2 regions of the Bacillus sp. C1 genome follow, and region 2 is predicted to be linked to the other one. Evidence: riboswitches for the same ligand, from Rfam matches in the RefSeq annotation. Region 2 holds a riboswitch; the other holds the start of a gene.

Region 1 (15,624 bases), on a different contig from region 2:
AGGCAAATAATCTTTGGTTCCTTTTACATTTCTTATTTCCATTTTTATCACTCCTTTTTAAATTAAAAAAAGCTATGCAGGTATAAAAATACCCACATAGCTGTATAAACGCTTCGTGGGTAACAGGAAAAGCCCTGTACCCACGAAGAAAAAATTCTTCGGATACACGGCGTTATATATGATGATGAAGCTGGAAAGAAGTACTAAAATTAAACATATGGAATCTCTCCTTAAGTTTTTTCAAAAGTATAGCAAATGACTTTCGAAATATCAATGTTTTTTGAAAATTTAATAAAAACACACACTATCATAGAGTTTATGCATCATCACTTGGTAAAAAATAGAGAAATAAGATACAATATTTATGTACTTGACATGATGTTTCGGTCATTTTTATCCCGCTATTTGCGGGCTGATTAAAGATTTACTTTATCTCGCGGCTCATATGGAATAATAAGCGGCAATTTGTTACAGGAGGATTTTATTATAATGGAATACAAAACGAATGTAATGCGGTTATTAGATAAGAAAAAAATCAATTATAAACACTATAGTTATGCAGACACTGATGCGATTAGTGGAATCGATGTTGCTTTAGTATTAGGACAATCTCCTAATCAAGTATTTAAAACACTAGCAACCACGGGGAAATCAGGGCAGCACTATGTTTTTGTTATCCCTGTAAACAAAGAATTAGATTTGAAAAAAGCAGCTGCTAGCGTTCGCGAAAAATCAATAAGCATGTTGAAATCTAAAGATTTACTGCCGCTCACTGGCTATATTCATGGGGGATGTTCACCAATTGGAATGAAAAAAGCGTTTCCTACGGTCATTGACGTTAGTGCTATGGAGCTGGAGACAATTATCTTTAGTGCGGGGAAGATAGGGTATCAAGTTGAAGTAGGATTAGATGAATTGAAAAAAATCGTTCGCTTTGAACTACATGATATTGTCGTTGAATAGTGTATGATTAACTCTAGTGATAGGGCTCATGTACTGGAATGTAGAAAAAAGAGCCGTTTGGCTCTTTTTTTAGGTCGTGGAGAAAGAAAAATGCTACAAAACTGTAAAAAGAAACTTGGTAATCTGACGAGATGTGTTCGTATGAGATGGTGAATGAAATTTTATCAGCGATTTTTTCAATATATCGACCGTTTCTCGCAATATATCAGCGCAAAATTGAATATATCAGCTATTCGACAAAGGATATCGACTAACCAACAAAAAACGACAAAAAATAGGAGTTCCTATTAGTTTGTTGGGAAAGTCTGCTCTTCTTACTGGCGTGAAAATAGTGGGGCTAGATACTGGAACTTAATTTATGTGTTTTGGTATCTTTTTAATACCTTCGGTTCCCATGAAACTGCCAATAAGTGCAATTAATACACTTGAAGAAATAAACTTAAGTACATAATAGATTCCTGTTCCAGTAACTAAATCTAGAATTAAAAACTTTTTTATTGTTGAGCCCTTTATTATATGGATAACAATTTGATCGTTTTTTCTATTCAATATTGTCACACCCCTATCCTTTTATAAAAGAATATTATAAGGAAAGGTTGTCATATTCACTAATGAATCCATAATAGTTGTCTAATCTCAGTGTTGATGATGAAAAAATAAAAAGAGCAGTTAGTAAAAGCTAACCGCTCAGCCCCAGGGAAAGGGAAAAAATGTAGGTACTGCAAAAATAATTCAAGCTGTTAACCAGCCTTTATATAGTATGTACGGAATTTAAAATATTATGCAGGAACGAATATAAGAAAAGCATTTCCTTTATAATTCGTGTATAACAATGGATAGAAATAGTATACAACTTTTATGATATAAGACAGGTGAAAAGTAAAACGACAAGAATATGTAACATATACTGAAAAAAGAAAAGAGGGAAAAAGATGTGGAAAACAACCGATCTTTGTGATGCTTTTGAAAAAGAAGTCCAAGTATGTAAGCCTATTTTTCAATCCTATGGGAAGAAAGAACAATTTTACGGAAAGATTGCGACGGTTAAAGTGAAGGATGACAATGTATTAGTAAAGGACGCGCTGCAAACTTTACCAGAAGGAACCGTTTTAGTAGTTGATGGAGATGCTTCTACCAATTGTGCACTACTTGGAGATAATTTGGCAAACATTGCAGAGAAGCGCAATTTGGCAGGTATTATTGTGTACGGATATGTTCGTGATTCTAGGGAACTACGAAACATAAATATTGGTATTTTAGCATTAGGTACAATGCCAAAGAGAAGTATAAAAGAAGGAAAAGGAGAAACAGGAATTTCTATGCACTTTGGCGGAACCGAGTGGATACCGAATCAATATGTGTATGTAGATGAAGATGGTGTGATTGTATGCAAGCAACCGATTCATAGTACGCTATAGTACATATATAATGGAAGTTTTAAAATTTAATGGAACGGGTACTATTATTCTTAGAAAATAAATCCAATAAAGCATAGACAAAATCCTGTGTCAATAGTAAAATAATACAGAAATTTATAATTTGATGAATGTATAGGTATGTCGTTTGTACGATAACTTTTAAAGGAAATAGGTGGAAATGGGTTTGCCGCTAAAAGTGAATGTTGTCACAATAATGCATTCATAAGCTACACTAACTTTCCTATACAAATACAACCGCTATCTATGCGGATAGGAGGTGTTGTGCATTTTGTTTAGCACTCACAGTAGAGTGCTATTGCACGCCCTTGAAGGGTCTTTTTTTATGTATATGTAAACAAAGGAAGGAGTAACCAAGGATGGCAATGATAAAGAAATGGCTGCTTACGTCGATAATGGCAGTTGTATTAGTATTTGTTTCATTCACAAATACTGTACATATTACGTTTGCTGAAGGAAAAACAGCAACACTTGCGATCATTGGGGAATCGCAAAGAGGAGTTATTCTATGTCCGAAAGAGGTACCTATTGAAGATGGAGAAACAGCTTATAGCTTGTTACAAAAAGTAATGGGGCCGAAAGTAACAGCCGAAAATACGCAATATGGTATGTATGTTAAAGGTATTGATGGGTTAATGGCTGGTGAGACAAGTGGATGGACATATGATGTAAATGATAAAGCTGCCATGGTAGGGGCAGATAGTTATAAATTAAAATCCGAAGATGTTGTTGCCTTTCGTTTTGTTGTAGATTGGAGCGATATGAGTACAGAAACAATGCAACAGGTGCTCGAGAAGATTGGAACTTGTAAAAAAGATCCAGAAACAGCTAATCCAGAAGAACAAAAGCCTGAGGAACAAAAGCCAGAAGAGCAAAAGCCAGAAGAGCAAAAGCCAGATGGACAAAAACCGGAGGAACAAAAACCGGAAGAGCAAAAGCCAGATGGACAAAAGCCTGAGGAACAAAAACCGGAAGAGCAAAAGCCAGATGGACAAAAGCCTGAGGAACAAAAACCGGAAGAGCAAAAGCCAGATGGACAAAAACCGGAGGAACAAAAACCGGAAAAACAAAAGCCGCATGAATTGAAAGAACCAATCCAAAATGAATTATTAATGAAGCAATTAGATAAAGCGATTGCTAAAACATCAAAAAAAATGATGGGAAATGGAATTGATAGCGATTGGGTAGCAATGGCACTTGCTCGTTCAGGAAATGATATGCCAGTAGAGACAAAGATTAGTTATTTACAATCTTTAACGCAAAAAGTAGAAAAACGTTTTGGACGATTTAGCGCTACAGATATAGCGAGAACTGTTTTAGCAGTAACAGCGGTAAATGGGAATCCAACGAATGTTGCGGGGGAAAATTTAGTACAAGAGCTGTATCAATCTGAAAAACTAAATTCTGTTACTGGTTATACATTTGCGTTACTTGCACTTGATACAAAAAAATATGAAGTACCAGCTGGAGCGAAGTGGAATCGTGCTGCTTTAGTGAAAGCGATTTTAAACGCCCAGCATACAGACGGTGGTTGGACATATGATGTTGGTAGTAGTAAGAACGGACCTAGTAATATTGATGTAACGGGTATGGTTTTATCAGCATTGGCACCGTATCAAAAACAACCAGAGGTAAAACATGCCGTATATAAAGCAGTGCAATATTTATCCAATAAACAATTGAGCACTGGTGGATTTGAAGCTGACGGTCAAGAAAATTCAAATAGTGTTGCACAGGCAATTATTGGGCTTGCTATTACAGGGATTGATCCAACGAGTAAAGCATTCACTAAAAATAATGTAAACGCAGTTCGTAATTTAATATCATACCAACTTGCAAATGGCGAATTTAAATGGTTGCCAAGCGATAAAGAGGGTAGTGGTATGGCTACTGAACAAGCATTTCTAGCGCTTGTTCAATATAAGGCATTTGTAAATGGAAAAGGTTCAATATATGATTGGACGAATTCCTTGACTGAAAACGATAAAGATTCAGTTGAAGAGCTAAAAGAAACTGTAGTAGATGAGCAAAAAGTAATTGAAAAGCAAGAAGTAATTCAAAAACAACAGGAACAAACAAATGAGGAAAACCCTCATGTTGTTATAAAGAATAAAATAGAAAAGAATGAAAGAACTGCAGAAAATCGTCTGTTACCGAAAACAGGAGCAACTGCTTGGGATACTGCAATGCCAGTAGGAATGGGTGTATTATGTATCGCCTCAGCATATGTTTTATGGAGACGAAAAGCAGCTTAGTAAAAATTAGGAGCAATCATTTGCTCCTAATTTTATTGGGAAAGGTGAGGAAAACATGAGTATGATAAAATGGTTACTCGCGTTTGTTCTTTCATTTGGGTTGCTTGTTGGATGTAGTCCGAATGAAGCAAAGCCTGAAGGGCAAGCGGTATCAGAGCAACTAGAACAAAAAGGTGAGGCAAAACAAGAAGAACAGAAAGATGAAAGTAAGCAGGAAGAATCGCAACAACCAGCTGCCGAGCAAACGCAACCAAAAGAAGCACAAGAGCAGCCAAAAGAAGCACAAGAGCAGCCAAAAGATAATCAAGAGAAAAAAGAGCAAGAACAACCTGAAATAAAACAAGAAGAGAAAAAAGAACAAGAACAACCTGCTGAGCAAAAAGCAACAGAACAACAAAAAACGCAGCAAGAAAAAGCTGAGCCGGCGAAAACACCAGAAGCAAAGACGGAAGAAAAACCAGAAGTGAAAGAAGAGGCTAAAGTTGTTAATCAGCCGAAAGAAACACCGAAGCAGGAACAGCAGAAAGATCCAGAACCTAAGGTAGAATCAAAGCCTGAACCTCAACATCAACCCGAACCGAAACCGCCAGTACCACAAGTGAAGCAAGTTACCATTTCCGTACGTGGAGATCAAGGGTATTTATCTGGTGCGAAGAAAGTCGATGTAAAAGATGGAGATACAGTTTTTGATATGTTAACAAGTACAGGTTTAGATGTTGATTCAACTGGATCGGGAAATAGCAAATATGTAAAAGGAATCAATGACTTATATGAATTTGACAAAGGGCCAAAGAGTGGATGGAAATATCGTGTAAATGGAACTTTTCCAAATCGCAGTGCAGGTGCATATAAAGTGAAACCAGGGGATACTATCGAATGGGTATATGTGCAAAATTAGGAAAGGATCTTCGGTAAAGGTTATGAAAATTATCTTTTCTTCTTTACATCCTTTTGTGAATTTTTTCTATTATATTGGGGTGATGATACTATGTATGGTGTGTCGTCACCCTCTTTTTTTAATTGGTGCAATTATTCTGATGCTGCTAGTAAACGTTATGCAAGGAAATGGTGAGAAAATAAGAAAGATGTTGCCAAGTACGCTTGTTTTCTTTGTAATAGTGATTATAGTAAATCCTTTGCTAACGCATAGAGGAGCGACGACATTATTTCGTTTAGGAGATAATCGAATTACATTAGAAGCGTGCGTGTATGGATTCACAATGGGGTTATTGTTACTTGCGATTATGTTCACATTTATTTCCTACAATGACATTGTTTCAAGTCATAAATTTTTGTATTTATTTTCACGGGTTTCCCCGAAAGTTGCGTTATTAACAATGATCACAATGCGTTTTGTTCCTTTATTTATTCGGCGTTTAAGACAAATTACACTTATTCAAAAAACAAAAGGTGTGCAACTAGATTCAGGCTCACTTATAGAAAGAACCAAAAATGGCATGAAACTTTTGCAGGTGTTGCTTGTCTGTTCTTTAGAAGATGCGTTACAAACGGCAGATTCTATGCAAGCACGTGGGTTTGGAGTGACGAAGCGTAGTACGTACATTCGGTATCGAATGGAAAGGCAAGATTGGTATATACTTGCGTGTTTAGTGATTGTATTACTAAGCTGTTTTGTACTGAATTATTACGGTGGTGGTAAATTATCAATTTATCCGAGAGTGGAATCACTTCTGTTTCAGCAATATGATAGAATCCTATTCGTTTTATTTTTACTATTTATTAGTTTACCAATCATAATGGAAGGGAGGGAATGGTTATGGTGGCGCATGCAGAAATAAAAGACTTAGCTTTTACGTATGCAGATGAAACAGTACAAGCAATAACAGATGTTTCTTTAACGGTGTCTCAAGGTGAATTTGTTGTACTAGCTGGGCGCTCAGGGTGTGGTAAGACAACACTTTTGAAACATTTTAAGAAAGAATTACTTCCGATTGGAAAGCGCAAAGGTAGCATGTATTATAATGGAACTTCATTACTTGAGATACCGGACTTATTGTCAGCGCAAGAAGTCGGAATGGTATTTCAAAATCCGGAAAATCAACTTGTTATGGATACGGTTATTCAAGAATTGGCATTTTCTCTTGAAAATGTTGGTTTAGAGACAAATATCATTCAAAAGAGGATCGCTGAATTAATTAGTTTTTTAGGTTTTCAAGATTTATTACATCAATCTGTTCATACATTATCGGGAGGACAAAAACAACTGGTCAATTTAGCAGCGGTTCTTGTTTTACAGCCTAAATTATTGTTACTTGATGAACCAACAGCACAACTTGATCCCATTGCAGCAAAAGATTTTTTAGGATTATTGAAACGGATTAACGAAGAGCTTGGGATTACTATTATCATGAGTGAACATCGTTTAGACGAAGTTGTTCCACAAGCAACTCGAGTTGTGTTTATGAATGCGGGGAAAATTATATATGATGGAGTCCCGCAACATGTTGTATCAAACATGTGGGCATTAGAAGAATTTCGACCGTTTATCCCTCAAATTCCAAGATTGTTTTTAGAATGGAGTGTAGAAAAAGTCCCTTTTACGGTAAGAGAAGCACAAATGAAAATACATTCTGAATTACCTATAGAACAGGAAGAATCGGTTATATCAAAACCGGAAAAAAAAGAAGTGATTTTACAAGCAAAGCATGTATCATTTCAATATGAAAAAAATAGCTCGTTTATTTTACAGGATGTAACGCTATCGATTGAGCATGGGAAGTGGACTGCGCTTGTCGGAAAAAATGGTACTGGAAAATCAACGCTTTTAAGCGTATTGGCAGGATTACATAAACCTAGAAGAGGAAAAGTAAGGTGGAACGGCACGGAGATTCATAAAATGGATTCAAAGGAACGGTTTAAAAGGATCGGATTTGTATCGCAACATCCGTACTATCATTTTACATTTGAAACGGTGTGGGATGAAGTTTTTGAAAGAGCGAAGGAATTATATGATGATAAAGGGAAAGAAATTGCAGAAGATATGGTAAAACGATTTTGGCTTCATGCAGTTCGCGATCGTCATCCGCATGATTGTAGTGGGGGAGAGCAACAGTTACTTGCACTATGCACAACTGTATTATCGAAGCCAAGTTTATTATTACTAGATGAACCGACAAAAGGGCTGGATCCAGAGAAAAAGGAACGATTAGGGGAGCTGTTTCAAGCGTTACAAAAGGAAGGAACGACAATTGTGATGGCAACACATGACATTGAATTTGCAGCTAAATATGTGGATCATTGTATGATGCTATTTGACGGAAAAGTAATTATGGATGATGCACCAAAGGAATTTTTTAGTGGTAATTTCTTTTATACAACATCTATTAATCGTTTTATTCGTAAGCAATTACCGTATGCATTAACGTGGGAGGATGTGTATAAAGTGTGTCCAAAAGATATGTTGCTCTCATAACACTTATTTTCATTATTGTAATCAGTACACTTTTGTTTACATCTTTTGTAACTGATGAATATTATATTTGGTGTAGTTTATTTGTATTGTTCATTATTATGTTCCCTTTTTATATACGATTTGAAAAGAAAGCATTTGTTTCACGTGAAATTGTGATTGTAGCTGTTTTAGCAGCAATAGCAGCAGTTAGTCGTGTTCCATTTTCTCTTCTGCCGAGTGTACAACCAACTTCTTTTGTTATTATCGTATCTGCAATTGTTTTTGGAAGTGAGACAGGTTTTATGATTGGCGCAACGGCAGCACTTGTATCTAATATATTTTTAGGGCAAGGGCCATGGACACCTTGGCAAATGTTTTCTTGGGGAATGATAGGTTTTATAGCTGGTTTACTTCGAAACACATTTGTAATGAGAACGTTATGGGGGAGAGTTATCTATGGATTTATAGCCGGTTTTGTTTTTGGCTGGATTATGAATTTGTGGGGGATACTTGGCTTTTTAGAAGGATTAACATGGAAAGACTTTATTGCTTATTACGTTGCAAGTTTTTATTTTGATTTAGCTCATGCGCTCTCAAATGTAATTTTTCTTGTTTTGTTTAGCTCGTCATGGATTAGAATTATTACGAGATTTAAAAAGAAATATGGGATTTTAGACGATAATGAGCTATTATCTTAAGGAAACAAAGCATAAGCAAATATCATAAAGCATAAAAATATAACGTAGGATCGCGACTTACATATTCGTTTGCCTCTTTCATGCTTCTTACCATTGGTGAGAAGCATTTTTTTATTCCGCTATTTGCGGACAGTCTGTAAATACCCGATTGATGGGGGCTAATAATCAGCGGGGGATGAATCGCCTTCGGACAAGGGATGGCGATTTACTATCTCGATTGTCCGATTGTTCGAGTGCTACTTGTAATAAATGAAAATAGCTTGCGCTTGCGTACGAGTATCAAAACCATTTTTCTCTTTGTATGCGTCTATTCTCTATAAAGGAGTTTTAGGAAATCGTAATACTACTGTTTGTTTTTCCATGTCTTCACTCCTGAAAAAAATATATAATATGTATGTTATAACGCGTGAGGAGGTGAAAGTCATAATTGTCAATAAAGCATACAAATTCCGTATCTATCCAAACAAAGAACAAGCAATTTTAATCAATAAAACAATTGGTTGTTCTCGATTTGTATTTAATTATTTCCTTTCTAAATGGAACGATACATACAAGGAAACAGGAAAGGGTTTAGCGTATGAAACATGTTCAGCAGAACTTCCTAAACTGAAGAAAGAATTTGTTTGGTTAAAAGAAGTAGATAGTATTGTAATACAGTCATCTGTCAGAAATCTTGCAGATGCGTTTGACCGTTTCTTTAAGAAGCAAAATGATGCACCACGCCTCAAGTCTAAAAAGAACAAAGTACAGTCCTACACAACCAAGCACACCAACGAAAATATTGCCATTGTAGCCAACAAAATAAAGCTACCAAAACTTGGTCTTGTTCGCTTTGCAAAAAGTTGTGAAGTACATGGTCGCATGCTACATGCGACGATTAGACGTAATCCAAGTGGCAAGTACTTTGTATCACTGTTAGTTGAAACAGAAATACAAGCGTTACCTAAAACCGGATCATCTGTTGGTGTAGATGTTGGATTAAAAGATTTTGCTATTTTGAGCACAGGAGAAGTTTTCACGAATCCTAAATGGTTTCGTACATTGGAAAAGAAGTTAGCTGATGCACAACGTATTCTTTCCAAACGCGAGAAAGGTTCTTCAAATTGGAACAAACAACGTATCAAGGTTGCAAGAATCTACGAACGAATTACCAACGCAAGAACAGACTACTTGCAAAAAATCTCTACCGAAATTGTCAAAAACCACGACATCATTGGTATGGAAGATTTGCAAGTGTCGAATATGCTGAAGAATCATAAATTAGCGAAAGCAATTAGTGAAGTATCTTGGTCGCAATTCAGAAGCATGCTTGCATACAAAGCAAAATGGGGCGGTAAACAAGTTGTTGTTGTATCTAAAATATTCCCTTCTAGTCAGCTATGTTCTTGTTGTGGCTACCAAAACAAAGACGTTAAAAATCTAAATCTTCGTGAATGGGATTGCCCTTCTTGTGGCACGCATCACGACAGAGATATTAACGCAGGACAAAACCTTAAAAACGAAGCCGTAAGACTTCTAACCGTAGGGACTACGGGGTTAGCCTACTAAGATAACCGAAGGATACTTTGGTGTTCGTAGGAATCCCCCACTCCAAACAGTCCGTAAGGGTGTTAAGTGGTGGGTAGTTCAAAATGGTACTTTCGTTTGAAAAATGTCAAAGAATTGTTTTAATATATTGCAATTGTTGTATGGTGATTTTTGTATAATAGAAAATGAGAAAGATTTTCAAAGAGGAGATGCCATATTCATGAAGTTAGTTATTCCAAAGCAGCATGGCGCATGGGGAATGCTGCTGATTCCATTTTTACTTAGTGTACTACTTGGTAAGCCTACGTTTTATCATATTCCACTCTTTATCGCTTGGTTATTTATCTATTTAGCGACATATCCATTTTTAATGTACATGAAGCAAACACGAAAGAAAGAATTTTTACATGCAGCAATGATGTACTTTATGATTGCATGTGTTTTTGGGATTGTATCTTTACTATATGAATGGGAAATTCTTTTATTCGCATTTATGATGATTCCACTCTTTATCGTAAATATATACTTTGCTCGTCAGAAAAAGGAACGAGCGTTAGTAAATGATATTTGTGCAATTCTTGTTTTTTGTATAGGCGGTTTAATCAGTTATTATTTTTCGATGAAAACAGTTGATGGAATAGCTATTGGAATTGCGGGTATTTCCTTTCTATACTTTTTAGGTAGTACCTTTTATGTGAAAACAATGATACGTGAAAAGAATAATCCGATTTATCGTTATGTTTCATGGGGATATCATATTTTCTTAATTGTCGCTTCTTTCGTAGTAAATCCATGGTTGTCTTTTATCTTTATCCCGAGTTTAGTTCGTGCCATTGTATTGTATGGTAAAAAAATATCTATATTAAAAGTTGGCGTTTTAGAAATCGTTAACTCCGTATATTTTTTAATTGCGACGGCAATACTACTGCAGTATGCCATTTGATGTATTGCCCATCTCATAAAGAGATGGGCAACATTCATTTTTGTTCTAAAATATGAACGGTATGATCACATTTTTGCAATGCATTTTCCACGGCTTGTAGAGATTGTTCAATTTGTTCCCGATTATCGCTCTTTTCAACAGTTTGTAACGCTTGTTCCAAACAGTTTTTCGCTCCTTGCAATGAGTGGAATGAATCTTGAACATAACCACGGGCATTTTTATCCATCATAAATTCCTCCTTTTGTACATACAATTTTAGTATGAGCGTGAGAAAAGAAAATATAACTTCATTGTAATTACTTTGTTTTATTTGACAATTATAATAAAAGTAGCTTATAGTAAATGTTAAAGTGAATATTTTCTTATCCAGAGAGGTGGAGGGACTGGCCCGATGAAACCCGGCAACCGCGATGCAGGTGCTAATTCCAGCAGAACATATTTGTTCTGGGAGATAAGACGAAGATATAATACGTAACTTCTTCTTATCGAAGAGGTTTTTTTATTACGAAAAAACCGATTCTAAAAACAACAGAATAAGAAGAAAGGGGTTGCAATTGTACTGTGACACTTGAAAAATACGTAAAACTGCGTAATGCAGTATATGAATATATGATGGAGCAAGATAAACCAATATCATTATTAGATATTCAAGAACATATCGTTTCGCATCATGAGGGAAAATTCACGAAAAAAATGTTACATCAATTTTATTTATCGAGGTTATTAGACGAATTAAAACTGGATGGGAAAATTACTTTAGCTGATGAAGAATATCTCTATGCTGAAAAAGGGGTATATTATAAGGCGAGAAAAGGGAGCTAGGCTCTCTTTTTTTATGGTATAATTTGTTTGAAAATTAGAAATGTATGTAGAGTAAAAGACTGCTAAAGCAGCCTGATACAAGGGAATGGTGTTGAGTGTGTAGTGTCAAAAGTTGAATATGCCCTGAAAGAGGCACTTCGTTCGGCTCGAAACGAAAAGAGACACCTTCGCCGAATAGGTGTCAGTCGTTTTGTCATATAGGCTTGCTACTTGACATGTAATAGAATATCACGAAGTGCGAAAGGAAGTCAAAAGGGAATTTAAGGAAGGGGAAGTGTGATGTATGCCTTTTTAGTAAAGGAAATGAAAGAATGGATTCCTAGGCACATTATAGATAGAGGATATGAATATTATGAAGAAGGATATGTCGAGGATGTAGAAATACATAACGATAAAGTATTTGCATTCGTGAAAGGGAATTACGGAAATTATGAAGTAATCATTGATCTTGTAGATTTTAAGAGAAGTAGTTGTGAATGTCCTTATGAAAATGATTGTAAGCATATGGCGGCAGTTATATATGAAATTCAAGGTGTTGGAGAAAAGAATGTGAGAGAGAAGTTGCAAACATTAGAAAAGGAAGAATTGTTAATCATTATGGAAAGATTATTAAAAACTTCTAAAGATGTAATGATTGTCGAGAAGATGTTGAGGGAAGATAAATTTAAATCTTAGAAGGGTGTTTTTGGAGATGAATGTACTAATCATATATGCACATCCCAATCCGTCTAGTTTCAATGCATCCATTTTAGAACATGTGCAAAAAGGACTTCAAGAAACGAATCATTCTATTACATTGCTCGACCTGTATAAGGAACAATTTAACCCAGTACTTATTTTTAATGAAGATAAGAGAAGACGTGATTTAGCATATGAAGAAGAGACAGAGAAATATAGAAACTTGATCAAAGAGGCAGATTCTTTTATTTTTATTTATCCGATATGGTGGTGGGGAATGCCAGCTATTTTAAAAGGATTTATTGATCGGGTTTTTGTGTCGGGGTTTGCATATACATATGAAGGGATTATGCCGAAAGGACTGCTCACTGGAAAAACTGCATGGGTTATTAATACATTAGATTCACCGCTCTGGTACGCGGCACTCTTATATCGCTCCGCTGATTGGGTCATTATGAAGAAGGGTATTTTGCGATTTTGCGGTATACGCCAAATAAAACGTTCTGCCTTTCAGTCTGTAAAAACAAGTAAAGCTGCAAAACGTGAAAAGTGGCTTTTAGAAATACAAGAAAAGGCTAAAAAACTATGAATGAAGTAGAAACGATAATGAAATGCTGTAATCGAAATGATGAGTTGTTTCGCACGTATATCGTTTGTTTACTTCAATTGAAACGTCACAATGAAACGTTTAAAGAGGTATATAAAGAATTAAGAGCGGATTATTTAGTAAGGGGAATATGTGAACGGGAAATTGATGAGATTATTAAGGAAAGTAAAGAATACAACATGTATGATGTACCGAAAGTATTAAGATGGGATTTTTTACGAAATCATCCATCAATGATTGAAGAGGTTTGTACGACGGTATTTACATATAGAACATTAAACCTTTCATGTGATGCATGGCGAAATGTAATGAGATGCATAGAAAATGAATGATTATTACTATAGTTATTATATAAAAAAGCTAGTATAAAATGAAGTTATATCGTTATGAGTCGACGTACAGAGAAAAAGAGCCATATCATTAAATGGCTCTTTTTCTTGTGTTTATTGTAAAATCAAAACGTTTTCAGGGCTGTTATTTTTGGGGGAATTTGATATAAGGTCCTTTATCATCTTAAAAATAAGACCATAGAAGTAGGGACAATTCAGACCATGGCACATTATAAAGTGATTTTGTTTTTATTAAAATGAGTAGGATCAATACAGGGGCGATACCTTTTGTAATAACATATAGAGGTATTTTTCTGAAAAGCAATAGAGTAATTTGGAGGTATAGAAAGTGAGAAAAATAGGCCCTAATGGCATGAAGTGGCTGAAAATGATCCACGTTTTTTTAGTAGTATTATTCTTTGGGGGAATTTTGAGTTCATTGGTGCTCAATCTTCATATTGATATGACAAAATATGAAGAGTCCTATCTCAGCTATAAAACCCTTATCGCAATTAGTGATAATATTGTCAGGTGGGGAGCAATTGGAACTTTACTAATTGGTTTTACATACGGTTTTTTCACCAATTGGGGATTTTTTAAACATAGATGGGTTGGAGTGAAATTTGTTCTTTATATCATCCAAACGATTGTTGGGATTTTTATAATAGACAAATTGATGGTAACGAATATGGAATTACTGGAAACGCAAAAAGAATTCGCTTTAAGCAATCCCGTTTTCATTCAAAATCATGAGATAAGACAATATGCGGTCTATTTTCAAGTTGCCGTTACGATTTTCATATTCATTATTTCCTATTTAAAACCGTGGAGAAAGAAAAAACTTCGATTGAAACAACAGAGTTAAGATGTATTTTTGCAAATTGAAACAGGAAAGCGTGATGATATTTAACCATGCTTTCCTGTTTTTATTATTTAGTTTTAATACTAGTAATGCGTATCGGAATTTTGTAAGTGTTTTGCGATGTCTACGTACATATTGGAATAAGTAGAATGGACATCACCACTTGGTTCAGCATTTGAAGAAAAATGAACAATCACCATATTTGCTTTTGGATCGATATAGAGGTTTTGTCCATAGCTCCCTAATACTTCAAATGCGCCCTGTTCATTATGAGGAATCCACCATTGATTATGATAAGAAATGGTTGCACCTGGCCCGATTGGTAATTCTCCTTCTTCTACGCTTTTTACATTTTCTAAAATAGAGTAAGGGAGAACTTGCATGCCATTGTAGCGGCCGTTATTTAAAATCAATTGCCCAAATCTGGCCATATCTCTTGCAGTCGCATTTAAACCAGCACTTGCTTGTTCAACTCCTGTTTCATCCGTAACATAATACGCATTTTCTTCCATTCCTATTTTAGACCAAATGCGTTCACTTACATTTTCTGCTAATGATTTGTGAGTGATTGTCCGTATAATCCACCCGAGCGTTTCAGATGAACCGTTATTATAAGAAAATGTAGTTCCATGTGGAGCTGTTTCTTTTGCTTCTTGCAACATATCATAAATTTTCATGGGGCCCTTATAGTTTTTACCACGAGGAAGAATATTACTAGCTAAATATAATTGGGCATCTTGATTTTCTAGTCCGTTCTGTATATATCCATGTGTAGGATACTCAGCAGATACTTTCATGTCCATTAACTGCTGAATTGTTGCTTCCCCAAATGGAGTGTTTCGTAATGCTGTAACATATGTGTCAGCGGTCTGATTTACATCGATGCGTCCTTCTTCGGCTAATGATTGTATAAGCGCACCAGTAAATACTTTAGCTAAAGAAGCCATTCCATGTGGCTCATTTTGTTTGTATCCATTAAAATATTGTTCGTAAACGAGTTTTCCGTTATGTATAACAACAAAGGCGTCTGTTTTATTATCATCTAATAATTTCTTTAAAGGTACGTTGCCGCCATTTACCTTTTTAACAGAA
Region 2 (15,624 bases):
AAGACGCGTGTGCTAACGCATCGCATCGCATATTTACTTGGTGAGAAAGGTGTAGCACCGTGGAATGTATTAGCAATTACCTTTACAAATAAAGCAGCTCGTGAAATGCGAGAGCGTATCGATACGCTTGTTGGCCCGGAAGCAGAAGATATTTGGATTTCTACGTTCCACTCAATGTGTGTGCGTATTTTACGACGTGATATTGACCGCATTGGGATTAATCGTAACTTTACGATTTTAGATGCAAGTGATCAACTTACTGTTGTGAAAAAAATTATGAAAGAGCGTAACATCGATCCGAAGAAATTTGATCCACGCTCTGTTCTTTCTGGCATTAGCAATGCAAAAAATGAATTGTTATCTGCTGATAAATACGCAAAGCAAATTTCGATTGCTGATCCATTTGAAAAATTAATAAGCGATGTATATACAGAATATCAAAAGCGTCTTTTGAAAAATAATTCATTAGACTTTGATGATTTAATTATGACGACGATTCATTTATTTGAGCGAATTCCAGAAGTATTGGAATTCTACCAGCGTAAATTCCAGTATATTCATGTTGATGAGTACCAAGATACGAACAGAGCACAATACATTCTTGTAAAGAAATTAGCTGCTCGTTTTAAAAATCTTTGTGTTGTTGGTGATTCTGATCAGTCTATTTATCGCTGGCGTGGTGCGGATATTTCTAACATCTTGTCATTTGAAAAAGACTATGAAAATGCACAAGTTATCTTGTTAGAACAAAACTATCGTTCATCACAAAATATTTTAAATGCAGCTAACGCCGTCATTGAAAAAAATTCAAATCGTAAACCGAAAAAATTATGGACAGACAATCAAATTGGAAGTAAGATTTCGTATTACCGTGCTGCAACGGAAAAGGATGAAGCATATTTTGTAGCGAAAAAAATTCGCGATGAAATTCAAATGGGAAATCGGAAATATACAGACTTTGCGGTTCTGTATCGTACGAACGCGCAGTCTCGTATGGTCGAGGAGATTTTCTTAAAGTCCAATATTCCGTATAAAATCGTCGGTGGCATTAAGTTCTATGATCGTAAAGAGATTAAAGATATTTTGGCTTACTTACGTTTAATTGCAAATCCAGATGATGAGATTAGTTTTGCTCGTATTATTAACATGCCGAAGCGCGGAATCGGTGCCACGTCTATCGATAAAATCATTAACTACGGTGTACAAAATGGGATTTCATTAACGGCTACAATGGATGAAATCGAGCATGTTGGAGTAAGTGCCAAAATCACAAAAGCAGTAAAAGAATTCGCAAGTCAATTACACAATTGGGTAAACATGCAAGAATACTTATCTGTTACAGAACTAGTAGAAGAAGTGATTGAAAAAACAGGTTACCGTGACATGCTAAAGAATGAACGTTCTTTAGAAGCTGAAGGAAGACTTGAAAACTTAGATGAGTTCTTATCTGTTACGCAAACATTTGAGTCGCAAAGTGAAGATAAGAGTCTTGTTGCTTTCTTAACAGATTTAGCTCTTGTTGCAGATATAGATCGTGTAGATGAAGATCCAACTGCGGGTGAAGAAGTTATTTTAATGACGATGCACTCGGCAAAAGGACTAGAGTTCCCGGTTGTCTTTATTATTGGTTTAGAGGAAGGGGTCTTCCCGCATACTCGTTCTCTTATGGAAGAAGATGAAATGCAAGAAGAGCGCCGCTTAGCTTATGTAGGTATCACTCGTGCGGAAGAAGAGTTATATTTATCAAATGCTCAAATGCGTACTTTATTTGGTAGAACAAATATGAATGCAGCTTCTCGATTTATTTCAGAAATTCCGACGGAGTTATTAGAGCCATTAAATGAAACAGCACCAAAGCGTGAAACATTTAGTGCAAAAGGAAGAACGGCTAGCGCGACGACAATGACAACACGTTCTCGCTCGGCATTTGTACGTCCGGCAGTGAAAACAACAGGAGGAGAGCAAATTGGCTGGGCTGTAGGTGATAAAGCTTCCCATCAAAAATGGGGAGTGGGTACAGTTGTGAGTGTAAAAGGAGAAGGAGATGCAAAAGAATTAGATATTGCATTCCCAAGCCCGATTGGTATTAAACGTTTATTAGCAAAATTTGCACCTGTAACGAAACAATAGAAAGGAATAAGGATATGTCAAAAGAACAGGTAAAGCAGCGTATAGAAGAACTTCGTGATATGTTAAATGCATTTAATTATCAATATCACGTATTAGACAATCCTTCTGTTTCTGATGCGGAATATGACCGCGATATGCAGGAGCTTATAAAATTAGAAGCAGAGAATCCAGAATTTTTAACAGAAGACTCTCCCACTGTTCGAGTTGGGGGAGCAGTGCTTGATATATTTGAAAAAGTAACGCATAAATCACCAATGTTAAGTTTAGGAAATGCCTTTAATGAAGGAGATTTACGTGACTTTGATCGCAGGGTACGTCAAGGAATTGATGGTTTGAATGTAAGATATATATGCGAACTAAAAATTGACGGTCTGGCTGTTTCCCTTCATTATGAAAAAGGACGCTTCGTTCAAGGGGCAACACGTGGTGATGGTGTAACTGGTGAAGATATTACGCAAAACTTAAAAACAATTAAAGCGATTCCCCTTCGTTTGAAAGAAGAAGTAACATTGGAAGCGCGCGGCGAAGCATATATGCCCAAGCGTTCATTTGTGAAATTAAATGAAGAGAAAGAGCAAAATGGTGAAGCTGTTTTTGCAAATCCACGTAATGCAGCAGCAGGATCACTCCGTCAACTTGATCCGAAAGTTGCTGCGAAGCGGAATTTGTCTATGTTTGTGTATGGTCTTGCTGATGTAGAAGAGAAGACAATTGCATCACATAGCGCGTCATTGGATTTTTTAGGTGAACTTGGATTTAAAACGAATCCAAATCGCCGCATATGCGAAACGATTGACGACGTAATCGCTTATGTAGAAGAATGGCAAGAAAAGCGCCCAAATCTTGATTATGAGATTGATGGGATTGTAATTAAAGTAGATGATGTAGCGTTGCAAGAAGACTTAGGAACAACAGCGAAGAGCCCTCGCTGGGCGATTGCATATAAGTTCCCAGCAGAAGAAGTCGTAACGAGATTAACAGGTATTGAACTAAGCGTAGGACGTACTGGTGTTGTGACACCAACTGCAGAGCTTGAACCAGTTCGAGTAGCTGGAACAATTGTCCGTCGTGCATCTTTACATAACGAGGATTTAATTCGTGAAAAAGATATTCGAATTGGTGATTACGTTGTTGTGAAAAAAGCTGGAGACATTATTCCAGAAGTGGTTAACGTTATTTTTGATAAACGCACAGGTGAAGAAGAAGAGTATCATATGCCAACTCATTGTCCGGCTTGTGATAGTGAACTTGTTCGTTTAGAAGAAGAAGTAGCTCTTCGCTGTATTAATCCAGCCTGTCCAGCACAAATTCGTGAAGGACTCATTCATTTCGTTTCCAGAAATGCGATGAATATTGATGGACTTGGAGAGCGTGTTATTACACAGCTTTTTGAAGCTGATTATATTCGAACATTTGCAGATTTGTATCCACTCACGAAAGAGCAATTGTTACAATTAGAGCGCTTTGGTGAAAAGTCAGCTTCTAAATTAGTACAGGCAATTGAAGCGTCTAAGGAAAATTCGCTAGAGCGTCTATTGTTTGGTCTTGGCGTTCGTCATGTTGGCGCTAAAGCGGCACGTACGTTAGCTGAGCATTTTGAAACGATGGACCATCTTGTAAAAGCAACAGAAGAAGAGTTAAAAGAGATTAATGAAATTGGCGAGAAAATGGCCCAATCAATCGTAACGTACTTTGATAATGAAGACGTATTACAATTGGTACAACAATTTAAAGAGTACGGCGTTAATATGACATATAAAGGTTTAAAACGTGCTGATTTACAAAATGTCGAATCTTATTTCGCTGGAAAAACAATTGTTCTAACAGGGAAACTAGAAATTATGGGCCGAAGCGAAGCGAAGAAACAGATTGAAGCGCTAGGTGGAAAAGTAACAGGTAGTGTGAGTAAGAGTACTGATTTAGTCGTGGCTGGTGAAGCAGCAGGATCAAAATTAGCACAAGCAGAGAAGCATAATATTGAGGTTTGGAATGAAGAGAGGTTCTTACAAGAGCTGAATAAGTAAGAGGTGCAAACTTACCATGAAAAAAATAGCGTTAGCGGTATTAAGTCTAGGTCTACTTGTAAGTGGATGTAGTACAGGCATAAAAAAAGAAGAAAAAGTTGTTGAGAAGTCAGGGAACTCAAAAGAACAAGCGATTGTTCCGAAATATTCTATTTCTGAGGATTATTATAAAACAACAGTGCCATTTGATCCAGGTTCTGCACGTGGCTTAGTTGTACAGGGACTAAATAGTCGTCTAGATATAGATGAATTTGAAACTGGATTAATGCGTATTGCGAAAGAATCGTTTAGTACAAAGGATTATCTATTCAAAGGTGGTAAATATTTAGATAAAGAAACAGTTCAAATGCTTGTAAAGAGGAAGCGTACAGATGCGGAGCAAAAAGAGTTAGAAGAGGGTCTGAAAAAAGACGCAGTGAAAGTTCCTAACATTGGATTGAATCCAATGTTACAAGAAGGCTCAGAATCATTAGAGGTTCGAAATAAAAAAACACCAATGTATCTTTCGAATATTTTAGAGCATGATTATTATAAAAAAAATGGCGATCAAGTCGAATTAGGTGGCATTGTGGTTGGCCTTGCAATGAACTCAGTTCATTATTTTACTGAAGAACATGGGTACCCGCGTGAAACGGAAATTAGTGAACAAGAGATGCTAGAAAAGGCTAAGCCAATGGCACAAGAAATTTTGAAAGTGTTACAGAAAAATCCAGACACGAAAAAAGTTCCAATTACGTTTGCGATCTATCGTCAAGGACCGAAATCGACACTCGTACCAGGGAAATTTGTATCTTACGTGCAAGTAGATAAAGGTAGTGAAAGCATAGGGGATTGGAAAGCAATTAATGAAAAATATTACTTGTTCCCTTCGGAATCAGCTAAAACAGATGTACGTGAAGACTATACAACTGTAGAAAACTTTAAAGCGAAACTGAGCGAGTATTTTAAAGGTGATTATACAGCTGTAGTTGGTACAGGGTTTTATAACGATGATCAATTAAAAGAAATGAAGATAGATATTCCGGTTCAATTTAACGGAAAAGCAGAAGTAATTGGATTTACGCAATATGTTGCAGGACTTGTTATGCAATACTTCCCGAATTATGTGAAAGTACAGGTGACCATTAAATCGGTGGAACGCCCAGAAGCAATCATTATTCGTGATGCGAAGCAAGATGAACCATTTGTGAAAATTTTAGATTAAGAAAAAAGCTGTTCCGCTTTGGAATGGCTTTTTTTTTGCTGTAATTTTGTTATAATTTTTAATGTTGTGAACAAAAAGGGGTAAGGAGAAAAGACATGGATGAGTTAAGTTTACAGATTATTGTATTACTCGTTGCTTTTGGTTTTTTGGCCGCATTTATTGATTCGGTTGTTGGGGGAGGAGGGCTTATTTCACTTCCAGCACTTATGTTTGTAGGCTTACCACCAGCTTCGGCAATCGCGACAAATAAGTTAGCTTCGACGATGGGGTCATTAACAAGTACAATTTATTTTATCCGTTCAAAAAAAGTTGATTTTCGTATAGTAGGAAAGTTAATCCCATTAACTATTATTGGGGCTGTTTTGGGAGCTTTAGTTGTAAAATTTATTCCACCAGATATTTTACGTCCACTTGTACTGGTTATGTTGGTATTTATTGCAATTTATATTATTGTAAAAAAAGATTGGGGAAGTGTCTCCACCTATAAAAAGATGACAAAAGGAAAAACATTAATGTTTTACTTCGTTATTTTAATTGTAGGATTTTATGATGGATTTTTTGGACCGGGGACAGGATCATTTTTAATTTTTGCATTTTTATTAATTGGTTTGGATTTTATTCGAGCAGCTGCATCTGGAAAAGTTTTGAATTTCGTTAGTAATATTGTATCTTTAATTACATTTTTATTTTTAGATATTATTCATTTTGAATACGGTATTATTATGGGATTATCTATGATTTTAGGAGCATATTTAGGATCGAAGTTTGCTGTACAAAAAGGTGTTGGATATGTTCGTACTTTATTTTTATTAGTAACAATTCTATTAATTGGAAAAAACATTATGGAATATGCTCATATTATTTAGCTTCATACGTACGTATGAAGCTTTTTTTAATTATTATATTTTAAAAATTAATTAATTTTTAAAATATAAGTCTAGGAATATTTGAATAAATCTAAATTATCGTGTAGAATAATGTTGTAAAATGTAAACGTTTTTCTAAGGGGAGGCTAAAAAGAATGGTAGTAGCATACAAACATGAGCCATTTACAGATTTTTCAGTAGAGGCTAACAAGTTAGCGTTTGAAGAAGGTTTAAAGACAGTAGAATCTTATCTTGGACAAGACTATCCATTAATTATCGGGGGAGAAAAGATCACTACAGACGAGAAAATCGTTTCTGTAAACCCTGCAAATAAAGAAGAAGTTGTGGGTAGTGTTTCAAAAGCAAGCCGTGAATTAGCTGAAAAAGCGATGCAAGTGGCGGATGAAACATTCCAAACTTGGAGAAAGTCAAAACCAGAAATGCGTGCAGACATTTTATTCCGCGCTGCAGCAATCGTTCGTCGTAGAAAACATGAGTTCTCTGCTATTCTTGTAAAAGAAGCAGGTAAACCATGGAATGAGGCGGATGCTGATACAGCAGAAGCAATCGACTTTATGGAATATTATGGTCGTCAAATGTTGAAATTAAAAGACGGTATCCCAGTAGAAAGCCGTCCAATTGAATATAATCGTTTCTCTTACATTCCATTAGGAGTAGGTGTTATCATTTCTCCTTGGAACTTCCCATTCGCAATTATGGCGGGTATGACAACAGCTGCAGTAGTTTCTGGTAACACAGTATTACTAAAACCAGCTAGTACAACTCCTGTAGTAGCAGCGAAATTTATGGAAGTGTTAGAAGAAGCTGGTTTGCCAGCTGGCGTAGTAAACTTCGTTCCAGGTAGTGGTTCTGAAGTTGGTGACTACTTAGTAGATCATCCCCGTACACGTTTCATTAGCTTCACTGGATCACGCGATGTAGGTATTCGTATTTACGAACGCGCAGCAAAAGTAAATCCAGGCCAAATTTGGTTAAAACGTGTTATCGCTGAAATGGGCGGTAAAGATACAATCGTTGTTGATAAAGAAGCAGATCTTGAATTAGCAGCAAAATCTATCGTTGCATCTGCATTTGGATTCTCAGGACAAAAATGTTCTGCTTGTTCTCGCGCAGTAATTCATGAAGATGTATACGATCATGTATTAAATCGTGCTGTTGAATTAACAAAAGAATTAACTGTGGGTAACCCAGCTGAACAAGGTCTAAACATGGGGCCAGTTAATGACCAAGCTGCATTTGATAAAGTAATGAGCTACGTTGCAATTGGCAAAGAAGAAGGTAAAATCGTTGCAGGTGGAGAAGGAGACGACTCTAAAGGATGGTTTATCCAACCAACAATCGTTGCTGACGTTGCGGAAGATGCTCGCTTAATGAAAGAAGAAATCTTCGGACCAGTAGTAGCATTCTGTAAAGCGAAAGACTTCGATCATGCGCTTGCAATTGCAAATAATACAGAATACGGTTTAACAGGAGCTGTTGTTTCTAATAACCGTGAACATATCGAAAAAGCACGTGAAGACTTCCATGTTGGTAACTTATACTTCAACCGTGGATGTACTGGTGCGATCGTAGGTTACCAACCATTCGGTGGCTTTAATATGTCTGGTACAGACTCTAAAGCTGGTGGACCTGACTATATCGCACTTCACATGCAAGGAAAAACTACTTCTGAAACATTATAAGTTTAAGAAGTGTGAGAAAGACCTTCCCAGAGTGGTGAAGGTCTTTTTTATTTTTTTTGTAACCACACCTTGTAACAAATTATGGTAAATGATAGTATAGAATATGAAATGTTCTGAAAAATCCCTATTATTAGATGGTAGTGAATAATATACAGTACTGAATGATAAAATTTATATGGATCGTAATTTTTAATAATTGTATCGAAGGTATAAGAAAAAATAAGAGAAAGGGGGTGCTATTATATGAAGAAGATTATTCTAATTGCATTATCATTGCTCTTTATTGGAGGGATTGGTGTTGGTGCAATGACTGTTTTCGGATTAGCTTTTAACAAAACTGAAATTCATAAAAAAGAAACGGTGGCTGGTGAGAAGATTGATGAAATTGAAGTAAAGACTTCGGCAGCAGATGTTGAAATTGTTGCAGTTGATTCAAAAGATATTGAAGTGTTACTGGATGGAGAGATAAGCAAAGAGCTAGTAGATAAATATAAATTTGGGGTGAAAGAAGAAAAAAATAGATTGAATGTTACATTTAGTAAAGGTATAAATTCTGTTGGTTGGGAAACTGGGACTACTACAGGAGTCAAATTACAAGTGAAAGTTCCCAAAAAACTATATGAAAATATAAAAGTAATTACATCATCAGGAGATTTTGTAGCGAAGGAAATTGAAACAAAGATAGCCGAATTAAACACTTCTTCTGGAAATGTATCACTATTACATGCGAAGATAAATGGGAAATTAACGGTTGAAACGTCTAGCGGAGCAATTGAGACAGACAAAAGTGAAGTTGAAGTAGTGAAATTGAAAACCAGTAGTGGGAAAATTAGTGTAGATGGTTTGCATACTAAAGAAGCCGTATTCACAACATCGTCGGGGGATGTTGAGTATAATGATCGTAGTTTGCAAGGGGAGATAGAATGTAATACATCCAGTGGGGATGTTGAGATGAAATTTGATGATATTCCTGAATCTTTAAAAGTTGAATTTGATGGGAGTTCTGGTAAGGCGGATCTAGACATTACAGATCTTTTATATAAAGAGAAATCAAAGCATAAATTGATTGGAATAAAGGGAGCAGGAGAAAATAAAGTGAAAGTAAAAACAAGTTCGGGGGATTTTAAGTTACGATAGTTTGTGAATAACAGTAAAAATCATGTCTTCAATTGAGGAAGACATGATTTTTTTAGTTCAGACGAGACTTCTTAAGTTGAAAAACTCTTCTGTGCTCATAACATCTGCATATACGGTGTTCAAACTTGCTAAAATTGTATTATGGATATAGACAGCAGGGATGGTAGCATTTTTAAAGAGAAGATCTTTTGTTGCGCATGCATCGTGTATAATCGTGCAACGAAAACCGAAATCAAAAGCGGCTCTTACTGTGGCATCAATGCACATGTGAGTCATCATCCCGCATATAATGACATGTTCAATTTCTAAGTTTTGTAATTGCTCTAGTAAATTTGTTTCTCGAAAACTGTTTGGGTAGTGTTTGAGAATCACAGTTTCATTTTGTAAAGGGCGAACATTTTCATGAATATGGACACCTTCTGTATTAGGAAGAAAAAAGGTAGCAGTTTCTTTCATAGATACATGTTGGATATGAAAAATAGGTTGGTTCACTTCTCGGAAATGCTGAAGTAGTTGACTTGCATACTCGCTAGCTTCAACGGCACCACGTAGTTCCATTTTGCCATTTGGAAAATAATCATTTTGAATATCAACGAGTAAAAGGGCTGTTTTCATATCATTTATCGTCCTCCATTTTCATTTCGTATTCATGTAATGTTATTCAATTAGAAAGGGATATTTTCCTTTTCATAATGTTAATGAAAAATAAAAGTGTTATTTTCTAATATTTTCATTGACTCTCACTTTTCTGAGTTTTATAATAAGAATTAATTAAATGACAATTAAATCGATACACTCTTATCCAGAGAGGTGGAGGGACTGGCCCTGTGATACCTCAGCAACGGATTTTTTAATACCGTGCTAATTCCAGCAAGCTTATAAAAGCTTGGAAGATGAGAAGATGCGAACGAGTATATAAGTGCTCTTCTTCTTATTTTTTACGGATAAGAAGGAGGGCACTTTTTATTTTGCCTCATGGTCCTGCTCCGAGTTATTACAGCAAATAGGAGGGAAGAAAATGATTTCTTTTGAAAATGTAAGTAAAGTGTATGAATCAGGTGGTCAACCAGTTCATGCTGTTGAAAATGTAACATTATCGGTTAAACAAGGTGAAATTTTTGGCATTATCGGTTTTAGTGGTGCTGGAAAAAGTACGCTTTTACGTTTAGTGAATATGTTGGAGCGTCCAACGTCAGGAACGATTTTAATAGATGATAAAGATATTACGTCTTTATCAGGAAAAGAGTTACGAAAGCTAAGACAAAGAATCGGGATGATTTTTCAAAGCTTTAATTTATTTAACTCAAGAACTGTGTTCGGTAATATCGCTTACCCATTAAAATTAGCGAAATTGCCAAAGAATGAGATAAAAGAAAGGGTAAATGAGCTGTTAAGGTTTGTTGGGTTAGAAGATAAAGCCAATTATTATCCAGAGCAGCTTTCAGGTGGTCAGAAGCAACGTGTAGGGATTGCGAGAGCACTTGCAACGTCACCAGATATTGTGATTTGTGATGAAGCAACATCGGCATTAGATCCTGAAACAACAACAGAAATTTTGAAATTGTTAAAAAAAGTAAACAAGGAATATAATGTAACAATTCTCCTTATTACCCATGAAATGCAAGTTGTGAAAGAAATTTGTCATCGTGTAGCCGTGATGGAAAAAGGAAAGGTAATAGAGGAAGGAACATTATTTGATGTTTTTACAAAACCAAAGACAAAGACGACACAAAATTTTGTCCGTTCTGTTATTAATGACCATTTACCAGAAAGTGTTCTTACGAAAATTCAAAATGGTGGACAGATATATCGCTTAACATTTACTGGTGAAGAGACCGGACAACCGGTATTATCGTATATTGCTAAAAATTATAATGTAGACGTCAATGTACTCTACGGAAATATTATTGAACTGCAAAGTATTCTATGTGGAAATCTTCTTGTAGAGCTGCAAGGTGAACAAAAAGAAATTCAAAAAGCATTGCAACATTTAAGACTACAAGTGCAGCTGAAGGAGGTAGAAGCTCATGCGAGTTGATTGGAGTATATTTTGGCCCCGTATTTTAGATGCGACAGGGGATACCCTCTTAATGGTAATTGTAACCCTTATATTTGCTACAATACTTGGTATACCTCTAGGTTTACTTTTATATGTTACAAGAAAAGGGAATTTTTTAGAAAATAAACTGGTCTTTTCTATTCTTAATATTGTTATTAATACGATTCGTCCGATTCCATTTATTATCTTTTTAGTAGCATTAAGTCCTTTAACACGTACTGTTATTGGAACAACAATCGGAACGGCGGCAGCAATCTTTCCAATGACACTTGTCGCTTCCATCGGAATTGCAAGAATGGTAGAAACAAATCTTGTTTCGGTTCCAAAGGGAGTAATTGAAGCAGCACAGGCGATGGGAGCGTCGCCACTCAGAATTGTTTTTGAAATTCTTGTTCCAGAGGCGCTAGCGCCATTAATTTTAGGCGTGACGTTTATGACGGTTGGTTTAATTGAATTTTCGGCAGTTGCTGGTCTTGTTGGCGGCGGTGGCCTTGGTGATTTAGCAATGACATATGGTTATCAACGTTTTGATACATCGGTTATGTTCGTGACGGTTGTATTGCTGATTCTTCTTGTACAAATTGCACAAAACTTAGGAAATTATTTTGCGAAAATATTTTTACGTAGATCATAAGAGGAAGAGAGGGAAAAGAAATGAAAAAAATTTTAGCATTTGCCTTATCAGCTTTGGTTAGCGCATCAGTATTAAGCGGTTGCGGAGCTGATGCGAAAGAGAAAGTGGTTCGCGTTGGTGTAACTGGAACAGATGGAGACAGTTGGACTGTCTTGCAAAAGAAGGCTGAAAAAGAAGGAATTAAGGTTAAACTGGTAGAGTTTTCGGATTATACAACACCTAATAAGGCACTCGCTGATGGGGATATCGACTTGAACTCATTCCAACATATTGCCTTCTTAGAGCAATTTAAAAAGGAGCATAAGTTAGATATTACATCTGTTGGAACAACGCAAATTGCACCAATGGGACTATTCTCTGAAAAGTATAAGAAACCAAATGAGATTCCTGACGGTTCAGAAATTGCAATTCCTAATGATCCAACGAATCAAGCGCGTGCACTAAAACTTCTTGATGCAGCGGGATTATTAAAGCTCAAGAAAGATTTCGGCTTATTTGGAGATCCAAGTGGTATTGCTGAAAATCCAAAGAAATTAAAAATTACACCGGTAATTGCGCAGCAAACACCACGTGTATTAAAAGACGTAGCAGCTTCTGTCGTTAACAATGGTGTTGCGGGGCAAGCTGGTTTAAATCCAGTGAAAGATCCTATCTTCTTGGAAGATCCAAAAAATGAAAATGCGAAGCCATATATTAATATTTTCGCAGCTCGCACGAAAGACAAAAATGATCCAACAATCAAAAAAGTAATTGAATTGTATCATTCAAAAGAAGTAGAAGAAGCAGTGAAGAAAGAAACAAAAGATGGTGCGATTTCAGTAAATCTTTCACTTGATGAGCTTGAAAAAATCGTAAAATAAAATTGGGTTTAACGGACTAATGGTGAGAACCCCTCCGCTGTTAGCTCGTTCAACATATAATCATACCTAACAGACGATACCCTAATTTTGTACCTTCCAATTCTGTATAAAGAAATCCAATGTCTGTTAGGTAGAGTGAAAAGACCAGGAGTTTTCCTAGTCTTTTTTATTTAATTAGGTAAAGAAACTAGCTAAAAATAAGGTAATCCAAATCACGACAGGGTAGGAGAGTAAACTAAAAACTAGTGTAAAGACTAGTTTCTTTTTTTGAACTTTTATTAAGGAGAATAAATAGAGGGAAAACAGTACAATGATACATGCTGATATTACCCCAGGATTGTATGAGCGATGAACGAAAAATAAAATCATGTGTTGAACCGCATTAAAGAAAATAGCACCTTGTATGAAAATAATCCAGTAAATAGACGATATAACATGAAGTTGGTATAGAATGATAAAGAGCAGAACAATGGTTGTTAATATACAAATTGCTAGTAGAAATTGATGAGTATTTATGAATTTGATAGAGAATTGATTAGCCAGATATTGAGGCATACTAATAGATTCTTCAAGATTATGAATGAAAAATAATAAGGGAATAACCCAAACCATAATATTGGTAGATACATGTTTAATTTTAAGTGTTTGAATCAAATAAATCATCTCCGAGTACAGGAATAGAAAGCCCCTAAGGAGAGGGCTTCCTATATTGTTATTCAATAGTAATACTTTGCAAGTTGGTTTTCGTAGTTTGCGTTTTTTCTTGTGTACAAGAAGAAAACTCTTCTTGTAAGATATTTAGAATTTTCTTAGCTGATTGTTGAACAGGAATCGGTAGTTCATCTAGTATATACATCCCAACTTCTACTTTTTTCCGAATGATTCGTCTTAGCAACTCCTCATGCATGAACCGCACCTCCAAAGCGAATATTTAGTACATCTCCTTCAAATTTTGCACCTTGAATGGATAGATGTGTCAATGTTTTTGGTAACGTAATGTTTCGTTTGAAAGAACCTGCGCGAATGATAAGTTCATCACCTTTTTGGTTTAAGGATAGTTCACTTTTATCAGAGAATGGGATAGAGAGAACAAAGATATATTCATCGCCATCTTTTTTTACATATTGTGTACGACCATTAAATTTTACTTCAGTAGGAGAAGAGTCGGATTCAAATAAAGCATTCCCTACACGCTCTAACATCGGTAAACCAACAACTTCTTGTTCAAACATTGGAGCTTCATAAATCGGAAGTGGCTCGAAGCTATCTTGGATTAGTGCTTTATATTTCTTTTGCGCATCTTTCCATGCTTGGAAATAAGGATCAGTGACAGTGTTAGGGATGACACGGTTAATCATGATGGCATCGACGTTATAATCATATAAATTTAAATAGGTAAAACTGCGCTGCGCTTCTTTAATAACCATCTTTTCAGGGTTTACGACAACTCGAATACTTGTTACCTCACGGTTAGATAAAATATCTCTCATTTCACCGAGCTGTTCGAGCGTATTCGTTAATTCTCCCATTACATCATCGGTAGGAAGAGGGATACCAAGAAGAGGCTGAGCAACGGGACGGGCTATTTTTAATATTTTTCGTTTAATTGGAAAGAGTTTTTCCATCCACCAGCCAAGCATATCAGGAAAGCTTAACATAGCCAGCGTTTCTCCAGTTGGTGCACAGTCGATAATGATGACGTCATATGTTTCTTGTTTATAGTAATCGAGGACACGAAGCAAACTAATTAAGTCTTCCATGCCTGGAAACATTGTCAATTCTTCTGTTGTAATATCGTCAGCTGCTTTTGATGTAAACAGCAGTGTAATATATTTTTGTAATTTTCCCCAGCCTTTTTCCATTTCATAAATTGTATTGATTTCTTGTGCCCATAAATTTTTACGAATCTCTTGAGGCTCAGAAGACAATTTTATGCCAAGTGAATCGCCTAAACTGTGAGCTGGATCTGTACTCATGACTAATGTTTTTAACCCCTGTTTTGCGCTTTGAAGTGCTGTTGCTGCTGAAATGCTAGTTTTTCCTACGCCGCCTTTACCTGTATACAAAATAATTCTCATATTTATATCCCCTTTGTTTCGGTTGTCGAATATTACGAGTTTCGAAATATTTTTTTGAATAAAAACCCATAAAGGGTTTTATTCAATCGGGATGTTTTTCATCTTAGGTGTAGGAAACTTCTCGACTTGTTTTTGTTGTGATGTAGCGATGTGGTTCATAATTTTTTGGAAGATTTGTAGTAAGAATGCTTCCTCTTCCTCTGATAATGCTTCTGTCACAAGAGTAAAGTAATGAGCCGCATTTTGTTTCACTTCTTGAACGAGTAGCATACCTGCTTCTGTTAAGCGAATTAATACAATGCGTCGGTCACTTTCATTTCGATAGCGCTCAATATATCCTTTTTTCACAAGGCGATTTACAACACCTGTTGTTGTGCTCATTGGAATATCAAGCAGTTCAGTGATTTTTGTCATCGTAATATCTGTATTTCGCTCCATCCATAGCAAGCAGAATACTTCCGTTTTAGAAAGTGATAAATCAATGGTTACCCATTCTTCTGGATAGAAAAGCTTCTTTGCATTATCTAGCAGTAAATCTAAAAAATGTTCGTATTGCAACAATTATTTCCACTCCCGTATATTTCGAGGTTCGTAATATTTACTTTTATTCTATGCTGGATAGGGATAAATGTCAAATGGTTATTTAGATTTTTCAGTTTATTTATAGGGAGGTTATTCTTTCTAAGAGTTAATATAAGGATAAGAAAAAGGAGAGAGTAATGATTTTCTCCTTTTTCTCATAACTTTAAAAGAGAATAGCGCTATTTATGTTAACGGGAGATAAACAAAAAATGTAGTTCCTTCGCCAACTTTACTTTTCACTGATACTGTTCCGCCATGTGCATGAACAATAGTTTGCGTAATAGAAAGGCCTAGACCAGCCCCGCCGTGCTGCCTTGTTCGAGAACTGTCTATTCGATAAAAACGAT

The links. A riboswitch is a leader RNA that binds a small molecule or an ion and turns the genes downstream of it on or off. The one in region 2 is predicted to bind S-adenosylmethionine.
Region 1: another riboswitch for S-adenosylmethionine. It lies ahead of ACX5JI_RS17770 (hypothetical protein); the one in region 2 lies ahead of ACX5JI_RS16275 (methionine ABC transporter ATP-binding protein).

Annotation. Positions count from the first base shown of each region.
Region 1 is NZ_JBTMZT010000006.1:126,071-141,694, forward strand. Features, by position in the region: gene ACX5JI_RS17710 (histidine--tRNA ligase) at 1-42, opposite strand, end outside; gene ybaK (Cys-tRNA(Pro) deacylase) at 490-963, shown strand; gene ACX5JI_RS17720 (hypothetical protein) at 1,315-1,515, opposite strand; gene rraA (ribonuclease E activity regulator RraA) at 1,896-2,381, shown strand; gene ACX5JI_RS17730 (DUF4430 domain-containing protein) at 2,759-4,654, shown strand; gene ACX5JI_RS17735 (DUF4430 domain-containing protein) at 4,710-5,552, shown strand; gene ACX5JI_RS17740 (energy-coupling factor transporter transmembrane component T) at 5,575-6,453, shown strand; gene ACX5JI_RS17745 (ABC transporter ATP-binding protein) at 6,426-8,087, shown strand; gene ACX5JI_RS17750 (ECF transporter S component) at 8,060-8,764, shown strand; gene tnpB (IS200/IS605 family element RNA-guided endonuclease TnpB) at 9,188-10,312, shown strand; gene ACX5JI_RS17760 (YwiC-like family protein) at 10,512-11,234, shown strand; gene ACX5JI_RS17765 (hypothetical protein) at 11,269-11,460, opposite strand; SAM riboswitch class I at 11,594-11,692, shown strand; gene ACX5JI_RS17770 (hypothetical protein) at 11,796-12,056, shown strand; gene ACX5JI_RS17775 (SWIM zinc finger family protein) at 12,336-12,731, shown strand; gene ACX5JI_RS17780 (NAD(P)H-dependent oxidoreductase) at 12,748-13,323, shown strand; gene ACX5JI_RS17785 (group-specific protein) at 13,320-13,673, shown strand; gene ACX5JI_RS17790 (DUF2269 family protein) at 14,020-14,535, shown strand; gene ACX5JI_RS17795 (serine hydrolase domain-containing protein) at 14,616-15,624, opposite strand, start outside.
Region 2 is NZ_JBTMZT010000005.1:19,760-35,383, forward strand. Features, by position in the region: gene pcrA (DNA helicase PcrA) at 1-2,130, shown strand, start outside; gene ligA (NAD-dependent DNA ligase LigA) at 2,145-4,154, shown strand; gene ACX5JI_RS16250 (CamS family sex pheromone protein) at 4,171-5,358, shown strand; gene ACX5JI_RS16255 (TSUP family transporter) at 5,454-6,224, shown strand; gene pruA (L-glutamate gamma-semialdehyde dehydrogenase) at 6,380-7,927, shown strand; gene ACX5JI_RS16265 (DUF4097 family beta strand repeat-containing protein) at 8,171-9,064, shown strand; gene ACX5JI_RS16270 (cysteine hydrolase family protein) at 9,122-9,679, opposite strand; SAM riboswitch class I at 9,860-9,964, shown strand; gene ACX5JI_RS16275 (methionine ABC transporter ATP-binding protein) at 10,083-11,102, shown strand; gene ACX5JI_RS16280 (methionine ABC transporter permease) at 11,092-11,757, shown strand; gene ACX5JI_RS16285 (MetQ/NlpA family ABC transporter substrate-binding protein) at 11,778-12,617, shown strand; gene ACX5JI_RS16290 (HXXEE domain-containing protein) at 12,792-13,280, opposite strand; gene ACX5JI_RS16295 (DUF3926 domain-containing protein) at 13,330-13,524, opposite strand; gene ACX5JI_RS16300 (ArsA family ATPase) at 13,517-14,695, opposite strand; gene ACX5JI_RS16305 (MarR family winged helix-turn-helix transcriptional regulator) at 14,774-15,256, opposite strand; gene ACX5JI_RS16310 (sensor histidine kinase) at 15,461-15,624, opposite strand, start outside.